DNA from 3 places in the Arthrobacter sp. PvP103 genome. Region 3 is predicted to be linked to each of the others. Evidence: riboswitches for the same ligand, from Rfam matches in the RefSeq annotation. Region 3 holds a riboswitch; each other region holds the start of a gene.

Region 1 (7,440 bases), 1.4 Mb from region 3:
GGCAAGCAGAACCTCAGTCTCAAAATGATCCAGCGGCTCGAGGCCATTGTGGGCCGCAGCATCGTCAAAGTGGGCCGGCCGCAGATGACACACCTCCGGGTGGAGGGCGGCCGCACTCTGTCCGGTTCGGTGGACGTCAACAGCAGCAAGAACGCAGGAGTTGCCCTTCTCTGCGCCAGCCTCATCAACCGCGGCACCACCACGCTGCGCCGGCTGGCCCGGATCGAGGAAGTGAACCGGATCGTGGAGGTGCTCACCAGCATCGGCGTCGAATGCACCTGGCTCAATGCCAACGATCTGCAGATCCGCCGCCCCGCCGTGCTGGACCTGGATTCCATGGACGTGGAGGCTGCCCGCCGCACCCGCAGCGTGATCATGCTGCTGGGGCCGCTCCTGGACGAGTCCGCGGAGTACCGTCTCCCGTACGCGGGCGGCTGCGACCTCGGCACCCGCACCGTGGAGCCGCACATGCAGGCCCTGCGCCAGTTCGGCCTGTCCGTGGAAGCCACCTCCGGCTTCTATTCGGTGCAGGCACCGCCGGCCGACGGCGACAACCGCACCTTTGTGCTGAGCGAACGCGGTGACACGGTCACCGAGAATGCCATCATGGCGGCCGCCCACCGCCGCGGCACCACCGTGATCCGCAACGCCAGCCCGAACTACATGGTCCAGGATCTCTGCTTCTACCTGCAGGGCCTCGGCGTGAAGATCGACGGCGTGGGGACCACCACCCTGAAGATCACCGGGCTGCCGTCCATCGACGTCGACATTGAATACTTCCCGTCCGAGGACCCGATCGAAGCGATGAGCCTCATCACCGCCGGCATCGTGACCAATTCCGAGGTCACCATTCGCCGGGTCCCCATTGAGTTCATGGAAATAGAACTCGCCACCCTGGAGCAGATGGGCCAGGAACTGGAGATCTCCGGCGAGTACTTTGCCCGTAACGGCCGCACCCGGCTGGTGGATGTCACCACCAAACCCTCCGCATTGCATGCCCCGACGGACAAGATCCACCCCATGCCGTTCCCCGGCCTGAACATCGACAACCTGCCGTTCTTCGCCGTCATTGCCGCCAACGCCGAAGGCCAGACCATGATCCACGACTGGGTCTACGAGAACCGTGCCATCTACCTCACCGAGCTGAACAAGCTGGGGGCCCGCGTCCAGCTGCTGGATCCGCACCGGATCTACGTCAACGGACCCACCAGGTGGCGTGCCGCCGAGGTGGGCTGCCCGCCCGCCCTCCGCCCGGCCGCATGCATCCTGCTGGCCATGCTGGCCGCCCGCGGGGTTTCGGAGCTGCGCAACATCTACGTGATCGAGCGCGGGTACGAGGACCTGGCCGAGCGGCTCAACACCATCGGCGCGAAGATCGAATACTTCCAGGACTGACCCGTCCGGCGCCGAAAGAAGGCGCCGTTGCGGCGCCTGTCGTACAGGGCGGTCACGGGGGCACAATGTATGCATGCGAACTTTCGGGGTTGAGGAAGAGCTGCTGATTGTGGACCCCGTGACCGGGGAGCCGCTGGCACTGGCGGACGCCCTGCTGACAGGGCGGAAGCTTGCTGCGGACGATGCTCCGGACAAGCCCCGGATCCTGGACCCCCACGATCCAACCCGTGACGACGGCGACACCGGGCTCACTGCCGAACTGAAACTTGAACAGATCGAGACGCAGACCCGTCCGTGCCTGAACTATGAGGAGCTGCTCCTCCAGATCCGCCAGGGCCGGGCCCTGGCAGATACCGCCGCGAAGAAACACAATGCGCGGGTGGCCGCGCTGGCAACATCGCCGATTGCCTCCACGACGCACACCACACCGAACCCCCGCTATGCCACCATGCAGGAACGCTTTGGCCTCACCGTCCATGAGCAGCTGACCTGCGGTTTCCATGTCCACACTTTCGTCGAATCCCCGGAAGAAGGCGTGGCTGTCATCGACCGGCTCAGGGACAAGCTGGCGGTGCTCACGGCGCTCAGCGCAAATTCGCCGTACTGGAACGGCGTGGAGACCGGCTTCGAGAGTTACCGCACGCAGGCCTGGAACCGCTGGCCGACGTCGGGCCCGTCCCAGATCTTCGGGACGCACTCCATGTACCGCCGCGTGGTCACCCGGCTGCTGGACAGCGGCGTGCTGCTGGACGAGGGCATGATCTATTTTGATGCGAGGCTCTCCCGGAACCACCCCACCGTGGAAGTCCGGGTGGCGGACGTTTGCCTGCAGGCCGAGGACGCCGCCCTGATCGCCGTGCTGGTGCGGGCGCTGGTGGAATCGGCCAGCAGGGAATGGCGGGCCGGTGTAGACCCCGCGCCCGTGCCGACGGTGCTCCTGCGGATGGCCGCGTGGCAGGCAAGCAACTGCGGACTCCGGGGAGACCTTCTGGATTTCGGCACGTTCCGCCCCGCTCCCGCCGAGGAAGTCGTGGAGGCGCTGGTGGACTACGTCGCGCCCGTCCTGGCGGAACAGGACGAGCTGGAACTGGCCTGGGAAGGCGTGCGGAGGATCCTGGACCGGGGGACCGGTTCGGAACAGCAGCGGCTTGCCATGCAGGAAGGCCTTGCCGGTAACCCGGAGGCCGCCGCCGGGCTGGCCGCCGTGGTTGCCCACGCGGTGGACGTGAGCATGCGCCGGACCGAAGCCGTCACCGCGCGCGAGAAGGCGCCGGTGCTGCTGCGCGTTCGCCAGTCCTGAACAGGTTCCTACTACCCCGGAGCGCGCCATGGAAACCGAATACGCAACAGTCGCCGGCCACGATGTCACCACCATCACCTGCGTCTGCGGAAACACCGTCAGCGACGAAGGGCTGATCCAGGCCAACTCCGAAGGCATGCCCGTCCACCTTGGCGAGGGCACTCCTGTCCCGGCCGGACTGGCCGAGTGGCCCGGGGATGAGGACCTCTACACGCTGTGCCCGGCATGCGGCCGCGTCTACCATGACACCGTCATCGAAGAGACCGGCACCGCGCCAGTCGCCTTCACTGTGGACGTTGCGGCCGCCCCGATAGCCGAAGCGATCCGCCTGCACTGGGAGCTGGACACCTGACGTTCGGCGCGGAAGGCCTTCGTAGCTTGGCGCTGATCAGGGGCGGGATGGTCAGATCTGTTTGAGCGCCTGCTCCAGGTCGCGGATGAGGTCGTCAACATCCTCGAGTCCGACCGACAGGCGGACCACGCCGTCGCTCAACCCGATGGCGGCCCGGCCATCCGGCCCCATGGCACGGTGCGTGGTGGTGGCCGGGTGGGTGATGAGCGTCTTGGCATCGCCGAGGTTGTTGGAGATGTCGATGATCCGCAGCGCGTCCAGCAGGGCAAAGGCTGCTTCCTTCGCCGTGCGGCCCGCCGACGGCAGAAGCTCCAGCGTGAGCACGGTACCGCCGGCCTTCATCTGCTTGGCCGCCAGCTCATACTGCGGGTGGGACTTCAGCAGCGGGTACTTGACCCAGCTGACCGCCGGCTGGCCTTCCAGCCACTCGGCCAGGCGAAGCGCGGAGGCCGAGGAATGGTTGACGCGCAGCGCCATGGTTTCCAGGCCCTTCGTCAGCACCCAGGCGTTGAAGGCGGAAAGCGCCGGCCCGGTGTGGCGCATCAGCTGCTTGACCGGGCCTTCGATGAACTCCTTGGTGCCCAGGATGGCGCCGCCAAGGACCCGCCCCTGGCCGTCAATGTGCTTGGTGCCGGAGTACACCACCACATCCGCGCCGAGCTCCCCGCAGCGCTGCAGCAGGGGGGTGGCAAAGACATTGTCGACGACGACGGTCGCCCCGGCAGCGTGGGCCAGTTCGCTGACCGCGGCGATGTCCACGATCTCCTGCATCGGGTTCGACGGCGACTCGAAGAAGACCGCCGTCGTCGGTTCCGCCAAAGCGGTCCGCCACTGTTCCAGGTCCGGGCCGTCCACGAACACCGTTTCGACGCCCCACCGGGGCAGGATCTCGTTCAAAATGACAAAGCAGGAGCCGAACAGCGACCGGGCGGCAACCACCCGGTCACCGGCAGCCAGCAGGGCACCCAGTGCCGTAAAGACGGCGGACATGCCGGACGCCGTCGCAAAGCACGCTTCGGTGCCCTCGAGCAGCCGGAGGCGTTCCTGGAAGGTGGCCACGGAGGGGTTGCCGTACCGGGAGTACACAAACCGTTCGTCCTCGCCGGTGAATGCCCGCTCGGCAGCTGCCGCGGATTCGTAGACGAACCCCGAGTTGAGGAAGATCGGCTCGGCGGTCTCCTGGAAATTGGTGCGGTCGAGTCCGCCGCGGACAGCCTGGGTGTCAGGGCTCCAGCCAGCGGCGTCGGGATTGAAGGTCACTTAGTTCTTTCCGAGATTGGTGGGCAGGCCGCGGTTCTTCCAGCCGTTGACGGTGCGTTCGCCGTAACGGTCCGGTTCGCCTTCGAAGCCTTCGAGGACGTTGTAGGCGGTGAACCCGGCCCGGGTGGCGGCAATGGCCGCGGCAACGGACCGGACACCGGAACGGCAGAGGAACACCAGTTCGACGCCGGAGTCCTCGGGGGCCTGCTGCTTCAGCTGGTCGACAAAATCCGGGTTGGGGATGCCGCCGGGGAAGGTCCACTGGATAAAGAGGGGATCGTTATCCGTGGCTTTGGTGTCCGGGATGCCGATGTGCGCCCACTCGCCCTCAGTGCGGACATCCACCAGGACGGCGCCCTGCTCCAGTTTGGCCCAGGCGTCCTGCGGGCTCAGGTCTCCGGCGTAGCTCATGCGTGGCCCTCGAAGCCTTCGCCCGGGAAATCGGCGTCGAACTCAAGTTCGTCCACTGCAGTTGCCACCGCCGCGTCGGAGCTGGCGACTGCCTCGGGCAGGATCACGGCCTGGGCAACGATCACGCTGGTGCCGTTGAAGGTTGCCGCCGGGCCTCCGTGCAGGACATAGCCGTCGGCCAGTGCTGCGGAAATGCGCTCGCAGAACGAGCGGTCGTCGGGGCCGGTGATGAGCCGGTAGGCCAGCCTTTCCTGCGGCAGTGCCAGGGCCGGTTGTTCCTGGCCGGCGGCGGCTGGTTCGGCTGCCGGGGCCAGCTGTGCGGGTGCGTCGGACACGACGGATCTCCTTCTCTCACGCTTGCAATTCGAATATCGATATGCCGAGTATTCACCTGAGGCACCCCGCCGTGGAAGGAGGGTTGCCGACCGGCCAGTCAGGGCTTGGCGCCGGTTCTCATTACTCCCCAAAAACGTAACACTTACGACGGCGGCCCGCACCGCCGTCGTCGTCATCTTCCGTAACGGGAACGCCCGCACCGCGGCCCCGCATCCGCCCCGGCGGTACCCCCGGCTGCAGTTACAAAAGACCCTGCCGGGGGGATAATGACGGGAGATGAACCGCTGTAACGCCGGATGAAATCAGGCAGCCGTGAATGAATCGAATCGGAATACAGGCAGTCCCATGCTGCACTTCGGTTGGTTTGTGGGTCACGGGTTCGGCGTCCAGGGGTGGGGTACGCCCGGGTATGGCATCGGGTACGACTGGAAAAAACCCGCCCTGTACCAGCACGCCGTGCGGGAATTCGAGCGGGCAGGGCTGGACCTTTTCATCATCGAGGACTCGCTCACCGTACCGGACACGTACGGCGGAAGCGCCAAGGTGTCGCTGGCGCAGGCGTCCTTTGCGCCGAAGCACGATCCGCTGGCACTGGTGCCCTACCTGCTCTCCGCCACGGAACACCTGGGCATTGTTCCCACGGTGAGTGCGTCCTTCTACCCGCCGTTCACCGCTGCCCGGCTCCTGGCCACGCTGCAGCATTTCTCCAGCGGCCAGCTGGGCTGGAACGTGGTGACCTCCGGCAGCGATCTTGCTGCGCAGAACTACGGGCTGGACCAGCAGATCGAGCATGACCTCCGCTATGAGAAGGCGGAGGAATTCGTGGACGTGGTGCGCAAGCTCTGGCGCAGCTGGGAGCCGGACGCCATCGTCGAGGATTCGGACGCCGGCATCTTTGCCGACCATACGAAGGTCCATCCGATCAACCACGACGGCCAATTCTTCAAGGTCCGGGGCCCGCTCAACACCGCGCCGCTGCCTGAGGAACCGGTGCTGGTGCAGGCTGGGGCGTCCCCGCGGGGCAAGGCTTTCGCGGGCGGCAACGCGGACGTCGCAATTGCCCTCGCCAGGGGCGCAGACGGCATGAGGGCCTACCGTGATTCGATCCGGGCCGAGGCGGCCGCGGCGGGGCGGGACCCCGACGACGTCAAGGTGCTGTTTGTCCTCAAACCCACCGTGGTGGGCTCCCGCGCCGAAGCGGACGAGCTCCGGGAGCAGCGCCGCCAGCTCACGCAGCGCGACATCGACAGCCAGCTGAACTCCATCTCCTACCTCTCCGTGATCGACTTCCAGCAGTTCGACCTCGACGCCCCGCTCCCCGAGCTCACCACGAACAGCAACCAGGGCACCCTGGATCATTTCGCCAAGGCGGGTCCTCCCGGGTCCACGCTGCGCCAGCTCCTGCAGGCCCGCAGCGGCGGCGCCGGGGACAGCATCATCGGCACGGCCGAGGAAATTGCCGACTACGTCGAAGAAACCGGCGTGCAGGTGGGCGGGGACGGCTTCCTGTTCTCGGGTTTCGTTGATCCGGCCACCGTTCATGGTGTGCTGGACCGGCTGGCCCCGGTGCTGCGACGCCGCGGGCTGCTCCGGACAAGCTATGGCGACGGCGGCTTCCGCCGGAACCTGCTGGACTTCTAGTGCCATGGGCGGCGGCAGCGGAGACTTCCTGATCGGCACGGCGCACCTGCGCGCCAGGGACGTCGCCGAGGCCGCGGCTGATCCCGCGGTTAAGTTCGTCCTGAGCGTGGACGCCCTGGAGCTGATCGGGCTCTCGCGTGAGGTGGTGCAGCAGGCCATCGACTCCGGCCACCGCGTCTACGGACTCAATACGCTGCTGGGATCCGGGCGGGACACCGCCGTGGAGAAGAAGTCGATCCTCGCCTACCAGGTGCAGGTGGTGCGGTACCACAACAGCGGGGTGGGCGTGTTTCTCGGCGCCGATGAGGTCCGGGCCGTGATCCTGGCGAGGCTTGTGGGCTTCAGCCGCGGCGGCTCCGGCGTCCGGCCGGAAACAGCCCGCTTCTACGTTGAAATGCTCAACCGCGGCGTGGTCCCCGCCATCCCGCGCGAAGGTTCCGTAGGCTCCGCAGACCTGACCCACCTCGCCGCAGTGGCCGCCGTCGCCATCGGGGAGGGCCAGGCGTTGGCAGTGGACGGCCAGCTGCTGCCCGGCGGCCAGGCCCTGGCGGACGCCGGGCTGGCTCCGCTGGAACTCGCGCCCGGCGAAGCCCTGGCCCTGGTTAGCTCCAACTCCTATTCCATCGGCGTGGGCGCGCTGGTGCTGCACCGCATCCTGCGGCTCGCCGACCTGGCGGACACCGCGCTCGCGTTGTCGCTTGAGGCGACGGCAAGGCACGACGGCGGCGGCAACCTCAGCCCGTTT
Region 2 (7,440 bases), 3.2 Mb from region 3:
TCGCTGGGGCAGTCCGCCGTGTATTCGGTGGTGCAGTTGCTGGACAAGCTGACGCGGGCACCCCTGGCGGAAGGGACCTCCACCCTCAACCGCTCCCAGAGCAGCCGCGAATACTTCGACCTCACGTACCAGCTGCTGGACATTGTTTTCGCCCTGGTGCCGGTGGTGCTGGTCATCTACTTCCTTACCGAGCACCGGACGGCGGGGGAGTCCGGGGCCTCGGCCTTCCGCAAACTCGGTTTCAACTTCGCCCGTCCCGGCAAGGACCTGCTGCAGGGGCTGGGCCTCGCGGCGTTGATCGGCATACCGTCCCTGGGGCTGTACGCCGCCGGACGGGCGCTGGGCATCACCACGGCCATCATCCCCAGTGCGCTCGACGCCTACTGGTGGACCATCCCCGTGCTGATTCTCTCCGCCGTACGGCACGGGATCGTGGAGGAGGTCATCGTGGTGGGGTACCTGCTGGACCGGCTCGGCAAGTTTGGCTGGAGCATGCCGCTGGCCATCTTCGCCAGCTCCATGCTCCGGGGCAGCTACCACCTCTACCAGGGGTTCGGTCCGTTCATCGGCAACGCCATCATGGGCGTGGTATTTGCGTGGATCTATACGAAGACCCGCCGCGTCATGCCACTGGTGATCGCCCACGCGCTGCTGGACATTGTGGCGTTCGTCGGCTTCAGCCTCTTCGGCAAGGCCATCGGGCTGGGCTAGCCGGCAACCGCTTAAAAGGATTCGGCCGCTATCGGTGGGTGACGTCGTTGGCACCCGCTGATAGCGGCCGAAGTTCGTAAAGGCAGCGCGCTGCCCGTGGCCCGGAGGACCACACGGTGTAAGAGGGCTAGATGGTTACTGCCCCGGAGGCGGTTTCGAACGTAACGGAGAGGATTCCCGGCGTCCCCTTCGGGGCGACCCATTCAACGGCCACATCCTCCAAGGGCTTCTCGACCGGTTGCCCGAGCCATTCCGTGACGCGCTCGGCCGAGCCGGCGATGGTGAGGCTGGACATCTTGACGTTGCTCGGGTAGGCGTTGGACGGGTGAAGCTCCGGGTCGCCTTCCCACTTGAGCATGTAGGGTACCTGCGGGTCTGCAATGAGGCCCAGGATACCGATCTGCTTCCAGACGAGTTCGCGGCCGTCCGGGAACTTGCGGTTGCCGTTGACAGCCGAGCGGCCGAGGCGTTCTTCGAACGGTGCCAGGTCGTCCACTTCGACGCACCAGCCCATCCAGCCGCCGCCAGCTGCGGAGCGTGCCCGGACAGCCTGCCCGAACGGAGCCTTGTCGGATGCCGGGTGGTCAAGGACCTCCACGACCTCCAAATACTTGTGCCCGGCGAGCGGGATAATCATGTTGCGGGTGCCAAATCGGGGGTGTACCCCGCCCTTAACGGCTTCGACGCCGAGGGCGGTTGCAATACGTTCGGTGGTGGCAGCCAAGCCATCTTGTTCACAGGCGTAAGAGACGTGATCCATGCGCATGCCCTCATCTTGGCACTTTGTGATGGAGCTCTCAGCTAAGGGTATGCTTACCGAGATGGGATGTCATGGCGGAGGGCCCTGAAGCCCACGAAAATCATGCGGCCGACGTCCTTCGTCACAAACCTGTTCAGACGGATTGCTCCGTTTCTACACTGGGTCAAGGTCATGAGCGCCAGCATCGAGCCCCGGCTTGCTGGCCGGCAACCCTCGTTCCGCGGTGGGGTGCCCCGGGTGAGGACCTGGCCTCCGGCAATCGCCGGTCGGCAAGCGCGGCACCAGAACCGGCCCGGCATACCGTGCGTCCGCCTGTGGTGCCTTTCTTTAGAAGGAGTCTTCAATGTCCAATGCCTGGTCTTTCGAAACCCGCCAGATCCACGCAGGGCAGGAGCCGGACAGCGCCACCGGCGCCAGGGCCCTCCCCATCTACCAGACGACGTCGTTCGTGTTCCCGAGCGCCGAGAGCGCTGCCAACCGCTTTGCGCTGGCCGAACTGGCGCCCATCTACACGCGCATCGGCAATCCCACCCAGGACGCAGTGGAGCAGCGCGTGGCCAGCCTTGAGGGCGGCCTGGCGGCGCTGCTGCTCAGTTCGGGGCAGGCGGCCGAAACATTCGCCATCCTCAATGTCGCCGAAGCCGGTGATCACGTGGTGGCCAGCCCCAGCCTCTATGGCGGCACCTACAACCTGCTGGCCCACACCCTGAAGAAGTTCGGCATCTCCGTGACCTTCGTCGAGGACCCGGACAACCTCCAGCAATGGAAGGACGCAGTCCGGCCAAACACCAAGCTTTTCTTTGCCGAAGTGGTGTCCAACCCGCGCCAGGATGTCCTGGACATCGAAGGCGTTTCCGGCGTTGCCCACGAGGCGGGTGTCCCGCTGATCGTGGACAATACACTGTCCACGCCCTACCTCATCCGGCCGCTGGAATGGGGTGCCGACATTGTGGTCCACTCGGCAACGAAGTACCTTGGCGGGCACGGCAGCGCCATTGCCGGCGTGATCGTGGACTCGGGCAACTTTGATTTCGGCAAGGACCCGGAGAAGTTTCCCGGCTTCAACACCCCGGACCCCACCTACAACGGGCTTGTCTACGCGCGGGACCTCGGCGCCGGGGGCGCCCTGGGCGCGAACCTTTCCTACATCCTGAAAGCCCGCGTCCAGCTCCTGCGGGACCTCGGCTCGGCCGTTTCTCCGTTCAACGCCTTCCTTATCGCCCAGGGCCTGGAAACGCTGAGCCTGCGCGTTGAGCGCCACGTGGCCAACGCGGTGAGCGTCGCCGAATGGCTGGAGGCACGGGCCGACGTCGAATCCGTGGCCTACGCGGGGCTGCCGTCCAGCCCCTGGTACGAGCGCGGCCGCAAGTACGGACCCAAGGGCACCGGAGCCATCGTGTCCTTCAACATCGCTGGCGGGGCCGAGGCCGGCAAGCGGTTCGTGGACGCGCTGGAACTGCACTCGCATGTCGCAAACATCGGTGACGTGCGCTCGCTGGTCATCCACCCGGCGTCGACCACGCACAGCCAGCTGACGGCGGAACAGCAGGCGGTGGCAGGGGTCACGCCGGGCCTGGTCCGCCTCTCGGTGGGGCTGGAACACATCGATGACATCATCGCCGACCTCGACGCCGGTTTCCGCGCCGCCAAGGGCGACTGACGCATGTGACTCCCGGCGTCTCGACGCCGGGAGTCATATTGCTGTCACATTCTTCGCCATTGCGGGGACGCATTTCGTAGACTCTTTAAAGGTCATGAGTGCCAGCGACAGCCCCGGCTTGCTGGCCGGCAACCCTCCTTTCGCGGCGGGGTGCCCCGGGTGAAGACCTGGCCTGCCGGCCAGTTGGCGGCAGGCAAGCGCGAAGAAGAGGTCCTCAGATGACGATTGCCGTCACCCGCAGCGGTGTACCCGAAACATCCAGCCACAGCCTGTCAGCCCGTGACGTGAAAACCACCGCGGGCAAAACCGCAGGCACTGTCCCCGACGGTACCGTCAGGTTCCAGGGCATCGGCGGGCTTGACCTTGAAGCCGGCGGGCATCTGCCGGACGTCACACTCGCCTACGAGACGTGGGGCACGCTGAACGCGGACCGTTCCAACGCCGTGCTGGTGCAGCATGCCCTGACCGGCAGCACGCACGTTACCAGGGGAGCCAGTGACGAAGAAGGCTGGTGGGAGCAGCTTGCCGGGCCCGGCGCCCCGGTTGATACGGACCAGTACTTCGTGGTCTCCATCAACATCCTGGGCGGTTGCTACGGCTCCACCGGGCCTTCCACTCCCGCGCCGGACGGCAGGCCGTGGGGCTCGCGCTTCCCCCTGGTGACCCTGCGCGACACCACTGCGGCCGAGGCCCGGTTGGCGGACGCCCTTGGCATCGACAGCTGGTACGCCGTCCTGGGCGGATCCCTGGGTGGAGCCCGCGCCTTGGAATGGGCCGTTAGCTTCCCTGACCGGGTCCGGCGCTGTGCCGTCATTTCCATCGGGGCCAGCAGTACTGCCGAGCAGATCGCCTTTGCCCAGGCGCAGACCCTCGCCATCCGCCAGGACGTCAACTTCAACGGCGGTGATTACTACGGCGGCGCGGAGCCTGAGGCCGGCCTGGCCCTGGCGCGCAGGATCGCGCACATCACGTACCGCTCCGCAGACGAGCTGGAGGCCCGGTTCGGCCGGAGCGCCCAGGGCGGCGAAGCCCCGCTTCAGGCAGTCTCGCTGGGGGACCGCGGCCGTTACCAGGTGGAGAGCTACCTCGACCATCAGGGCACCAAGCTGGTCCGCCGCTTCGATGCCAACAGTTACATCGCCATCACGGAAGCGCTCATGAGCCACGACGTCGGCCGGGGACGCGGCCCGCTCAAGGACGCGCTGGCCCAGGCCAAGGCTGAGTTCTTCATCGCCGCCGTTAACACCGACCGGCTGTATTTTCCTGCACAGTCCCGCGAACTGGCGGCGGCACTGCCGGGCGACGTCCCGGTGCACGTCATCGAGGCGCCCATCGGCCACGACGGTTTCCTGACTGAAATCGGGCAGCTTAGCGCGCAGCTGAGGCAGAACTTTTTCGCCTAGCCCCTTGGCTCAATGTGCATTTATGCAGAGCTGTTCTGCAGAAAATGGCGTTGAGCCTGCGGCAATGTGAGTCCATACTCTAGGGGACCGGCGCGTTGGTGGTGCACATCACACGCGACCGCTACCGAATGGTCCACATGGTGTCGACGGAGACGCCGAAGGAGTTCACAATGAGCATGCAAAACTCCGCCGCAAGGCGCGCAGATGAGACTGACGTCAAAGCCTCAGGGCTGAAGAAAGTGGTGACGGCCTCAATGGCCGGCACCGTTGTTGAGTGGTATGAGTTCTTCCTCTACGCCTCAGCGGCCACCCTGGTTTTCGGCAAGATGTTCTTCCCCAACTCCGGCACTGAGCTGGACGGGATCATCGCCGCTTTCGTCACCTATGCAGTGGGCTTCGTTGCCCGCCCGATCGGCGGCATCGTTTTCGGCCACTTCGGTGACAAATTCGGCCGGAAGCAGCTGCTCCAGCTGAGCATCGTCCTGGTGGGTGTTTCCACCTTCGCCATGGGCTGCCTCCCCACATTCGCGCAGATTGGCTACTGGGCGCCGGCGCTCCTGGTGTTCCTGCGCTTCGTGCAGGGCTTCGCCGTCGGTGGTGAATGGGGCGGCGCCGTGCTGCTCGTGGCTGAGCACAGCCCCAGCAAGTCACGCGGCTTCTGGGCCAGCTGGCCGCAGTCCGCCGTGCCCATGGGCAACCTCCTGGCCACCGGCGTGCTGTTCACCCTCTCCTCTACGCTGTCCTCCGCCGACTTCCTCGGCTGGGGCTGGCGCGTCGCCTTCTGGCTGTCCGCGGTGATCGTGATCGTGGGCTACTACATCCGGACCAAGGTCCAGGACGCCCCCATCTTCCTGGAGGCACGCAAGGAAGTTGTTGTTGAGAACAAGGGCTACGGCGTGGCCGAGGTCTTCCGCCGCTACCCGCGCGGTGTCTTCACCGCCATGGGCCTGCGGTTCGCGGAAAACATTTTGTACTACCTCGTGGTCACGTTCTCCATCACCTACCTGAAGGTTGTGGTCCAGACCGACACATCGAGGATCCTCCTGCTCCTCCTGGTGGCGCACTTCATCCACTTCTGCGCCGTACCCATGGTCGGCAAGCTTTCCGACGCCTTCGGCCGCAAGCCCGTGTATATGGCCGGCGCCATCCTTGGCGGCACCTGGGGTTTCTTCGCCTTCCCGATGATGGACACCAAGAACGACCTCGTCATCCTCGCGGCGATCACCATCGGCCTGCTCTTCCACGCACTGATGTACGCCGGCCAGCCGGCCATCATGGCCGAAATGTTCCCGACCCGGATGCGCTACTCCGGCGTCTCGCTTGGCTACCAGGTCACCTCGATCGTCGCCGGCTCCCTGGCCCCGATCATCGCCACCGCCCTGCTGAGCCAGTTCAAGTCCTCCACCCCGGTGGCGGTCTACCTGCTGGGCGCCTGCCTGGTCACGATGGTGGCGGTCTACTTCCTGAAGGAAACCCGCGGTATCTCATTGCACGACGTCGACGCCGCGGACGCGCAGGGCACGGCGGACCTGCTGGCCGCCGCCAAGAAGTAAGGGCAGCCAGTTCACATGCGCGCCGCAGTCCTGTACGCCACCGTCCCCGCCGGAACCAGCTATACCGAAGCACGCCCGTTAGTGGTGCAGGAGCTTGACCGGCCCGAACCCCGCGCCGGCGAACTGGGGGTGGCCATCACCTACTCCAGCCTGTGCCACTCGGACCTGTCCGTGGTGGACGGCTCCCGGGTCCGGCCGCTGCCCATGGCCTTGGGGCATGAGGCCGTGGGCCGGGTGGTGTCGGTCGGTGAGGGCGTCCATGACGTGGCTGTGGGCGAGCACGTTGTGCTCGTCTTCGTCCCCAGCTGCGGCGACTGCCGGGCGTGCCGCTCCGGGCGACCGGCCCTGTGCCACCGCGCCGCCGAAGTCAACGCTTCAGGGGACCTGCTGCACGGGGCGGCGCTGCTGCGCACGCCGTCGGGGGAGCGGATCAACCACCATCTCGGCGTGTCGGCCTTTGCGGACTACGCCGTGGTGGCGCGGGAATCAGTAGTGGTGATCGACGACGACGTCCCGGACACCGTCGCAGCCATGTTCGGCTGCGCCGTACTCACCGGAATGGGCGCCGTGCTGAACACGGCGGCGGTCACCGCCGGACAGTCGGTGGCGGTCTTCGGGCTCGGCGCCGTCGGGCTTTCCGCCGTGATGGCGGCGTCCCTGGCCGGCGCCGCGGCCGTCATCGCCATCGACCCCAACGAAGGCAAGCACCAGCTCGCCCGGGACTGCGGCGCCACGGCAGTGGGAACTCCCGACGACGCCGCCCGGCTGGTTGCCGAGGCGACCGGCGACGGCGTGGACGTCGCCGTCGAAGCCGTGGGATCCGCGGGAGTCATTGCCTCGTGCCTGGAGCTCGTAACGCGCGGCGGCGCCGTCGTCTCCGTCGGGCTGCCGAAGCCTTCGGCGGAATTGACCGTCGGAGCCCTGCAGTTTGCCGGAGCGGGGAAGCGGCTTCTCGGCTCCTATATGGGGGATGCCGTCCCGGAGCGGGACATTCCGCTGTATCTTGACTACTGGCGGTCCGGGCGGCTCCCGGTGGAACTGCTGCATACGGACACCAGGCCGCTCGCGGAAATCAACGAAGGCCTTGACGCCCTGGCCGCAGGGCAAGTGGTTCGCCGGCTGTTCCAGGCATAGCTCTGCCCAGGCGTAGTGTCAGGCCGCCAGGATGTCCCGGCGGCCTGACACTTCCGCCTTGAGCGCCTCCACCACGGCCCGGACGGACGCCGAGCGCAGCGACTCGGGACGCGCCACCGCCCAGATGGGGAGCTGACGCTGGAACAGCTCAGGCAGCACCGGAACGAAGCCGGGCTTGTCCGCCACCATGAAGTTCGGCAGCAGGCCGATGCCTGCCCC
Region 3 (7,440 bases):
GTCCCCGAGCATGTCGCGCAGCATTTTGCGGCCGCGGTGAAGCCGGGACATCACAGTGCCGATGGGGGTGTTCATGATGTCTGAGATTTCCTTGTAGGCGAACCCCTCCACGTCGGCGAAGTACACCGCCAGGCGGAACTCTTCCGGAATTGCCTGCAGTGCCCGCTTAACATCGGAATCGGGAAGGTGGTCCAGTGCCTCCGCTTCGGCGGAGCGGAGCCCTGATGAAGTGTGCGATTCCGCCCGGGCCAGCTGCCAGTCTTCAATGGTGTCCGAATTCGACTGCAGGGGCTCGCGCTGCCTCTTGCGGTAGAGATTGATGTACGTGTTGGTGAGGATCCGGTAAAGCCACGCCTTGAGGTTGGTTCCGGGCTTGTACTGATGGAACGCGGAGAAAGCCTTTGTGTACGCCTCCTGCACCAGATCCTCAGCGTCGGCAGGATTCCGCGCCATCCTCATGGCAGCTGAATACAGCTGGTCGACGTACTGCATGGCGTCGCGTTCAAACCGCAGCCTGCGCTGCTCAGAGGTCTCGGAGACAACGTCCACCTCAGCCTCCGGCTCCGCGGCTTCCAGCCCGGCGTCGGGGCGTACCCCGCCGTCCTTGCTGTCCCCGGCGTCCGCCGGACGCTCGCTGATGGTCTTGGCGTCGTTTCCGGCAGCCTCATATATGGCCGCAACGGCCGGATCAATGGTGCTCATTGCCTTCAAGTCTACTGTGACGCGTCGCGAAGCTCCCGGCGGGCGTCCGCCTGCCTCATCTCCGCGTCCGGAGAACTCCGGTGGCGCAAGGAGTTCCACTCCGTCCCTAACCAATGTCAAAGCTCCATCTCCGCTCTGTGTCCTTGTAACCGGCCCTGTGTAGCTGTGTCGGCGTCCGCGTTGGGGGGCGTGCCGGCGCACCAGGCCGAAGCGTGCGGCGTTCGCCAGCGCCCGAGGCCGCGGACAAGTACCTTCCCCACCCACTGGGACCTGCTTTTCACAACCACGGCCGGCGGGCAAATATTCCGCAAAAGTGCAAGACTAGAACCGGTTCCCCCGCAGAAGTCCAGCGGCTCGTCCACCCAGGAGGAAATTCATGTCGTTTGTCCGTATTCTCGCCCGCCCCATGCTGGCCTCCAGTTTCGTTCTCGCCGGCCTGGACAAGCTCAAGAACGCGGATGACACTGCGACGCAGCTGTCCCCCCTGCTCCGCCGGGCAGCGGAGTCCCTTCCCTTCGCCACGAACGAAAAGGTCCTGGCCCGCGTCATCGGCGGCACCCAGGTGGGTGCAGGAGTGCTTTTCGCCCTTGGCAAGTCGGCACGGCTCGCCGCGTCCGTCCTTGCGGTCATTTCCGCACTGAACGCCTTTGTCGAGTGGCGCAGCGCGGACATCACCACCAAGGAAGGCCGGGATGCGCGACGCACCCAGCTGCTGAAGAATGTCACCCTCACGGGCGGGGTGCTGCTTGCATCCGTGGACACCGCGGGCAAGCCGAGCCTTGCCTGGCGGGCCGAGCACCTGGCTGCCGATGCCCGCAAGGGTGCCAGCCACCTGGCCGCTGACGCACGGAAGACCACCACCAAGAAGCTCAAGAAAGCCGACAAGGCTGTCCGCAAGGCCGTGGACCACGCAGTGAAAGCATAGGCACGAATGACAGGCACCGCCCCCACCGAGTCAGCTACTTCAGGACCCGTTGCCGACGTGCCGCACTGGCCGGCACCGTTCGCCGAAGCGCCCGTCGACGCCACGGTCACCGTCCCGGGCTCCAAGTCCCTCACCAACAGGTATCTGGTTCTTGCGGCCCTGGCCGATGGGCCGTCCCGTCTACGGGCACCCCTGCATTCGCGCGACTCGGCCCTCATGATCGAGGCCCTCCGGCAACTGGGAGCCGGTATCAGGGAAGTTCATGGCGACGGCGCGTTCGGGCCCGACCTTGAGGTCACCCCCCTCCGTGCCGACGCCGCGGCGACCGATGCCGCCATCGACTGCGGACTCGCCGGAACAGTCATGCGCTTTGTTCCGCCGGTGGCTGCGCTCCGCAACGGGGCGACAGTCTTCGACGGCGATCCGCACGCCCGCAAGCGGCCGATGGGCACCATCATCGAGGCACTGGCCGCCCTCGGCGTCGACGTCCGCGCTGCGGACGGGACCCCGCCGTCGGCTCTTCCCTTCACAGTGGCGGGCAGTGGCCACGTACGGGGCGGCCATCTGGTGATCGACGCAAGCGCCTCTTCGCAGTTCGTGTCGGCACTGCTCCTGGTGGGCGCGCGTTTCACCGAGGGCCTGCACCTTGAGCACGTGGGCAAGCCGGTCCCCAGCCTGAACCACATCAACATGACCGTCGCCGTGCTGAGGGAAGTCGGCGTGTCCGTCGACGATTCCGTCCCGAATCACTGGGTTGTAGCGCCGGGCCGCATCCGGGCCTTCGATCGCCGCATCGAGCAGGACCTGTCGAATGCCGGGCCGTTCCTAGCCGCCGCGCTGGCGACCCGCGGCACGGTCCGCATTCCCAACTGGCCCTCCCCCACCACGCAGGTCGGCGACCTTTGGCGCAGCATCCTGACCGCGATGGGCGCCACGGTCACGCTGGACAACGGCACACTCACCGTCACGGGCGGCCCCGAAATCACGGGGGCGGACTTTGCCGACACCAGCGAACTTGCACCGACAGTGGCCGCGCTGTGCGCACTGGCCACGGGTCCGTCGCGGCTGACCGGCATCGCGCACCTCCGCGGCCACGAAACGGACAGGCTCGCCGCACTCGTCACGGAGATCAACCGCCTCGGCGGCGATGCCGAGGAAACTTCCGACGGCCTGGTGATCCGGCCCGCGAAGCTCCATGGCGGCGTCGTGCACAGCTACGCGGACCACCGCATGGCCACCGCGGGGGCCATCCTGGGCCTCGCCGTTCCCGGCGTGGAAGTGGAAGACATCGGCACCACGTCCAAGACCATGCCGGACTTTCCGCAACTTTGGGAATCCATGCTGGCACAACAGCCGGGCCGGCAGACGGAACAGGCCCGTGGGGCGTAGCACCGGTTCCTGGGACGAGTCCGATATCCGGATCCGCCCCAACAAGAAAGGCTCGCGTCCCCGGACCAAGGACCGGCCCAGCCATGACGACGCCGTGACCGGCCGGATCATCACGGTGGACCGCGGGCGCTATACGGCGGTGGTGGGCGAGGACAGCGGGAACGAGCGCACGGTGATTGCCGCGCGCGCCCGTGAACTGCGCCGTTCGCCCGTGGTCGCGGGGGACTTCGTGTCCCTGGTGGGAGATGTTTCGGGGGCACCGGACACGCTTGCGCGGCTCGTGAAGATCCAGGACCGCCGCACGCTGCTGCGGCGCAGCGCCGATGACACGGACCCCATCGAGCGGGCAGTGGTGGCGAACGCTGACCAGCTTGTGGTGGTGGTTGCCGCCGCCAATCCGGAACCGCGCACCGGCTTTATTGACCGCGCCCTGGTGGCGGCATACGACGCCGGGATTGAGCCGTTGCTGCTGGTCACCAAAGCGGACGTCAAGGATCCCACGGAGCTCCTGTCCAACTACCGGCACCTTGATTTCCCCGTGATCATCAGCCGGACAGCCGACGCCGCGGCCTCCGGAATCGATGCACGCTCCGATGACGGACTCTCGGCACGCCTGGACAGCGACGCTGTCTCGCAGCTGCGGGCGCACCTCAACGGCAAGGTCACCGTGATGCTCGGGCATTCCGGCGTAGGGAAGTCCACCATGGTCAATGCCCTGACGGGTGCTGAGCGGGCCACGGGAGGCGTCAACGCCGTCACCGGCCGGGGGCGGCACACGTCGTCGTCGGCGCTTGCCCTGCGGATCAGTGACGCGCCCGCCGGAAGCTGGATCATTGATACGCCCGGCATCCGCTCCTTCGGCCTTGCCCACGTGGATCCAGACCGGATCCTGCGCTCGTTCCCCGATCTGGAACCCGGCACGGATGCCTGCGAACGCGGCTGCAAGCACGATGCCTCCGCCGTCAACTGCGGTGTGGACGCCTGGGTGGCCCATGGACACGCGGGCCCGTCCGGTGCAGCGCGCCTGGCGTCCCTGCGTCGGTTGCTCGGCACAGACCCCCGGATGGAAGCACAGGACGCCAAGGAACTCGGCATCGTTTCGTGACATCCCGGCCGGCCGGCCACAGAGACGGTAGTTTGGAACCATGACCCAACCCGCTTCGAGCTACAACGATGACCTGCGCCTCGCCCATGTCCTGGCCGACTCTGTTGACTCCCAGACCATGAGCCGCTTCAAGGCGCTGGACCTTCAGATTGAAACCAAACCGGATCTGACGCCGGTAACGGATGCTGACAAGGCCGCTGAAGAATCCATCCGCGGCCAGCTCTCCCGTTCCCGTCCGCGAGATGCCGTCCTCGGTGAAGAGTTCGGCAGTTCCGGGCATGGTTCCCGCCGCTGGATCATCGACCCGATCGACGGCACCAAGAACTTCGTCCGCGGCGTGCCGGTGTGGGCTACCCTGATCGCCCTCGTGGATGAGGGCGAGCCGGTGGTGGGCCTGGTCAGCGCGCCCGCCCTGGGCAAGCGCTGGTGGGCCGCGAAGGGGGCGGGTGCCTACATGGGACGGTCGCTTGCGGCTGCCACCCGGCTGAAGGTTTCGAACGTCTCCAGGCTGTCTGACGCGTCCCTCTCCTATTCGAGCCTGGGCGGCTGGAAGGAACGCGGCAACCTGGACGAATTCCTGGGGCTCACTGAAGAGGTCTGGCGGACCCGCGCCTACGGTGACTTCTGGTCCTACTGCATGGTGGCCGAGGGATCGGTGGACATCGCCTGCGAGCCGGAGCTGAACCTGTATGACATGGCGGCGCTAGTGCCGATCGTCACCGAAGCCGGCGGACGCTTCACCTCACTTGAGGGAGTGGACGGCCCCTTCGGCGGCAACGCCCTGGCCACCAATTCAATCCTTCATTCAGAGGTCCTCAAGCGGCTGAACCCGGAACTGGACGACCTCCTCTAACGCGCGCCCCGCCCCCGGCGTCGGGCCCGGAGCCAAGAGGTTCCGTCGCGGGCGCATCCCGGCAGGCACATCAACAGGGTGCCGAATAAACGACGGCGGATGCCCTCCTTAGGGGGTGTCCGCCGTCGTTATATTCGGCGCCGGCCCCCTTCTTCCGCCGCGCGTAACAAAGAGCTTAACAATCGCCCTGACTTTCCCGCGGCGCGGTGAATGTCCTAATCTCGAAACAGGTCACGAGTGCCAGCGCTAAACCCCGGTTTGCTGGCCGGCAACCCTCCATTCGCGGTGGGGTGCCCCGGGTGACGACCAGGCCGGTCCGGAACGGACCCGGCAAGCGCGGATCCCCGGAGTGCGGGGTCCCTTTACAGTGAGGTCCCCATGACTACTGCCACTTTCCCCGCAAACACCGCAACCACGTCCACTGCAGGCCTTCTGGACCCGCGGTTCACCGTCGCCCAGCGCCCCCTCTCCGCCGTTACCGGCGCGGAGATCCAGGCTCCGCTGATCCAGGGCGGCCACGTCCGCTACGCGAACCTGGACTACGGCGCATCGGCCCCGGCGCTGTCCGTTGTCTCGGCCTACCTCAACGAGATCCTGCCGTACTACGCCAGCGTGCACCGCGGCGCGGGCTATGCCTCGCAGATCAGCACGTCGGTGTACGAAAATGCCCGGGACATCGTCCGCGGGTTCGTGGGCGGCAGGGCGGACGATTCCGTCATCTTCACCCGGAACACCACGGACTCACTGAACCTGCTGGCCGGATGCCTGCCGGTGGCCGACGGCCGCCACATCGGCGAAGTGCTGTACCTCGACATCGAACACCACGCCAACCTGCTCCCCTGGCAGGGCGTCCCGCACCGGAGTGTTGTGGCCGCCCCGACGCTTAGGGCCACCCTGGAGAACCTGCGTTCCGAGCTCCGGCACGGTGACATCAGCCTGCTGGCCGTTACGGGCGCCTCCAACGTCACCGGCGAAATCCTCCCCATCCGCGTGCTGGCCGCACTGGCTCACGAACACGGCGCAAGGATCGTTGTGGACGCGGCGCAGCTGGCCCCGCACCGCCGCATCGACATCGCCGCGGACGACGTCGACTACCTCGCCTTCTCAGGCCACAAGCTGTACGCGCCGTTTGGCAGCGGCGTCCTCGTGGGCCGGCCGGACTGGCTCGACGCCGGGACGCCCCACCTCGCAGGCGGCGGAGCCGTACGTGAGGCCCGGCTGGACTCCGTTAGCTGGACCACCGGGCCGGCACGTCATGAAGGCGGCTCACCGAACGTCCTCGGGGCCGCCACCCTGGCCCGGGCCACCCAGGTTATCGGCGCCCTGGACCAGGAACTGTGGCACGCCCATGAGACTGCCATCCGGTCCTTCCTCGTTGAGGGACTGCGGAAGATCGACGGCGTCACTGTCCACCAGATCTTCAGCGACACGGATGACACCATCGGGGTGGTCAACTTCTCCGTCGCCGGCTACGACGCCGGCCTCGTCGCGGCCTACCTGTCCGCCGAACACGGCGTGGGCCTCCGGGACGGCCGCTTCTGCGCCCACCCGCTGCTGAAGCGGCTGGGACTGCCGTCAGGCTCATTGCGGGCAAGCTTCGGCGTCGGCTCCCGCTTGGAGGATGCCCAGCGCCTGCTTGCCGGGATCGAGGAACTTCGCCGGACCGGCCTGGGCTGGGACTATGTCGTGGACTCGGGCCGCTGGGTGCCTGCCAACGACACCCGCAGCTACCCGGACTGGGCACCCAACACTCCAGGCACCGCCGGCGCTGCGCCCTGCACCGAAGACTGAGGGTGCGGCGTGTGCGGTAAATTCGAGGGGTAAGAATTCCAGCCTGCCCGAAGGAGACTGCACGTGGCACGGGGAGGCCCCAAACTACACCACCAGCGCCGCTACGAGCTCGGCCGGAGTTTCCAGGACGGCGGCGAACACTATGACCGGGTCCGTCCCGGCTATCCCGCCGATTCCGCGGACTGGCTGCTACGAAGCGTCGGCACGGTAGCGGGCGCGTCCAGCGCCGCTGACATCGGCGCCGGGACGGGAAAGTACACCGCTTTGCTGGTGCAGCGCGGCCTGGCTGTCACCGCAGTGGATCCGTCACCGGACATGCTCGCCCAACTCCGGCTGGCCCTTCCGGGGGTTCCTGCGACCGAGGGCACCGCGGAGGCCACCGGGCTCCCGGACTCCGCGTTCGACGTCGTCACCGTTGCCCAGGCATGGCACTGGTGCGATCCCCGCCTGGCCAGCACCGAGCTGTCCCGCATTCTCCGTCCGGGAGGCGTGCTGGGGCTGATCTGGAACCAGCTGGATACGTCGGTCCCGTGGGTCCACCGGCTTTCCCGGATCATGCATGCCGGCGATGTGCACAAGCCGGACTTCCGCCCCGCCGTCGGGCCGGAGTTCGCCGGACTTGAGAGCCACCTGACGCGCTGGGAAGACCCCGTGACCACTGAGGACATCGTCGAA

The links. Region 3 has a riboswitch for S-adenosylmethionine ahead of JOE41_RS03285 (aminotransferase class V-fold PLP-dependent enzyme). Riboswitches for the same ligand answer to the same signal wherever they lie in the genome.
Region 1: it holds a riboswitch for S-adenosylmethionine, as region 3 does, so the genes downstream of both, JOE41_RS09655 (DUF1737 domain-containing protein) here and JOE41_RS03285 (aminotransferase class V-fold PLP-dependent enzyme) in region 3, are expected to answer to the same signal.
Region 2: it holds a riboswitch for S-adenosylmethionine, as region 3 does, so the genes downstream of both, JOE41_RS17615 (bifunctional o-acetylhomoserine/o-acetylserine sulfhydrylase) here and JOE41_RS03285 (aminotransferase class V-fold PLP-dependent enzyme) in region 3, are expected to answer to the same signal.

What each region holds. Positions count from the first base shown of each region.
Region 1 covers NZ_JAFIBQ010000001.1:2,101,919-2,109,358, reverse strand. Annotated here, with positions in the region: gene JOE41_RS09680 (UDP-N-acetylglucosamine 1-carboxyvinyltransferase) at 1-1,395, shown strand, start outside; gene JOE41_RS09675 (glutamate--cysteine ligase) at 1,469-2,695, shown strand; gene JOE41_RS09670 (hypothetical protein) at 2,724-3,047, shown strand; gene JOE41_RS09665 (O-succinylhomoserine sulfhydrylase) at 3,099-4,307, opposite strand; gene JOE41_RS09660 (rhodanese-like domain-containing protein) at 4,308-4,718, opposite strand; gene JOE41_RS09655 (DUF1737 domain-containing protein) at 4,715-4,984, opposite strand; SAM riboswitch class IV at 5,067-5,179, opposite strand; gene JOE41_RS09650 (NtaA/DmoA family FMN-dependent monooxygenase) at 5,400-6,695, shown strand; gene JOE41_RS09645 (aromatic amino acid ammonia-lyase) at 6,700-7,440, shown strand, end outside.
Region 2 covers NZ_JAFIBQ010000001.1:3,862,671-3,870,110, forward strand. Annotated here, with positions in the region: gene JOE41_RS17605 (CPBP family intramembrane glutamic endopeptidase) at 1-711, shown strand, start outside; gene JOE41_RS17610 (VOC family protein) at 839-1,477, opposite strand; SAM riboswitch class IV at 1,639-1,753, shown strand; gene JOE41_RS17615 (bifunctional o-acetylhomoserine/o-acetylserine sulfhydrylase) at 1,815-3,131, shown strand; SAM riboswitch class IV at 3,222-3,337, shown strand; gene JOE41_RS17620 (homoserine O-acetyltransferase) at 3,350-4,534, shown strand; gene JOE41_RS17625 (MFS transporter) at 4,705-6,087, shown strand; gene JOE41_RS17630 (zinc-dependent alcohol dehydrogenase family protein) at 6,103-7,221, shown strand; gene JOE41_RS17635 (LysR family transcriptional regulator) at 7,240-7,440, opposite strand, start outside.
Region 3 covers NZ_JAFIBQ010000001.1:699,315-706,754, forward strand. Annotated here, with positions in the region: gene JOE41_RS03260 (sigma-70 family RNA polymerase sigma factor) at 1-702, opposite strand, end outside; gene JOE41_RS03265 (DoxX family protein) at 1,079-1,627, shown strand; gene aroA (3-phosphoshikimate 1-carboxyvinyltransferase) at 1,634-3,016, shown strand; gene JOE41_RS03275 (ribosome small subunit-dependent GTPase A) at 3,006-4,121, shown strand; gene hisN (histidinol-phosphatase) at 4,162-4,974, shown strand; SAM riboswitch class IV at 5,204-5,317, shown strand; gene JOE41_RS03285 (aminotransferase class V-fold PLP-dependent enzyme) at 5,353-6,765, shown strand; gene JOE41_RS03290 (class I SAM-dependent methyltransferase) at 6,829-7,440, shown strand, end outside.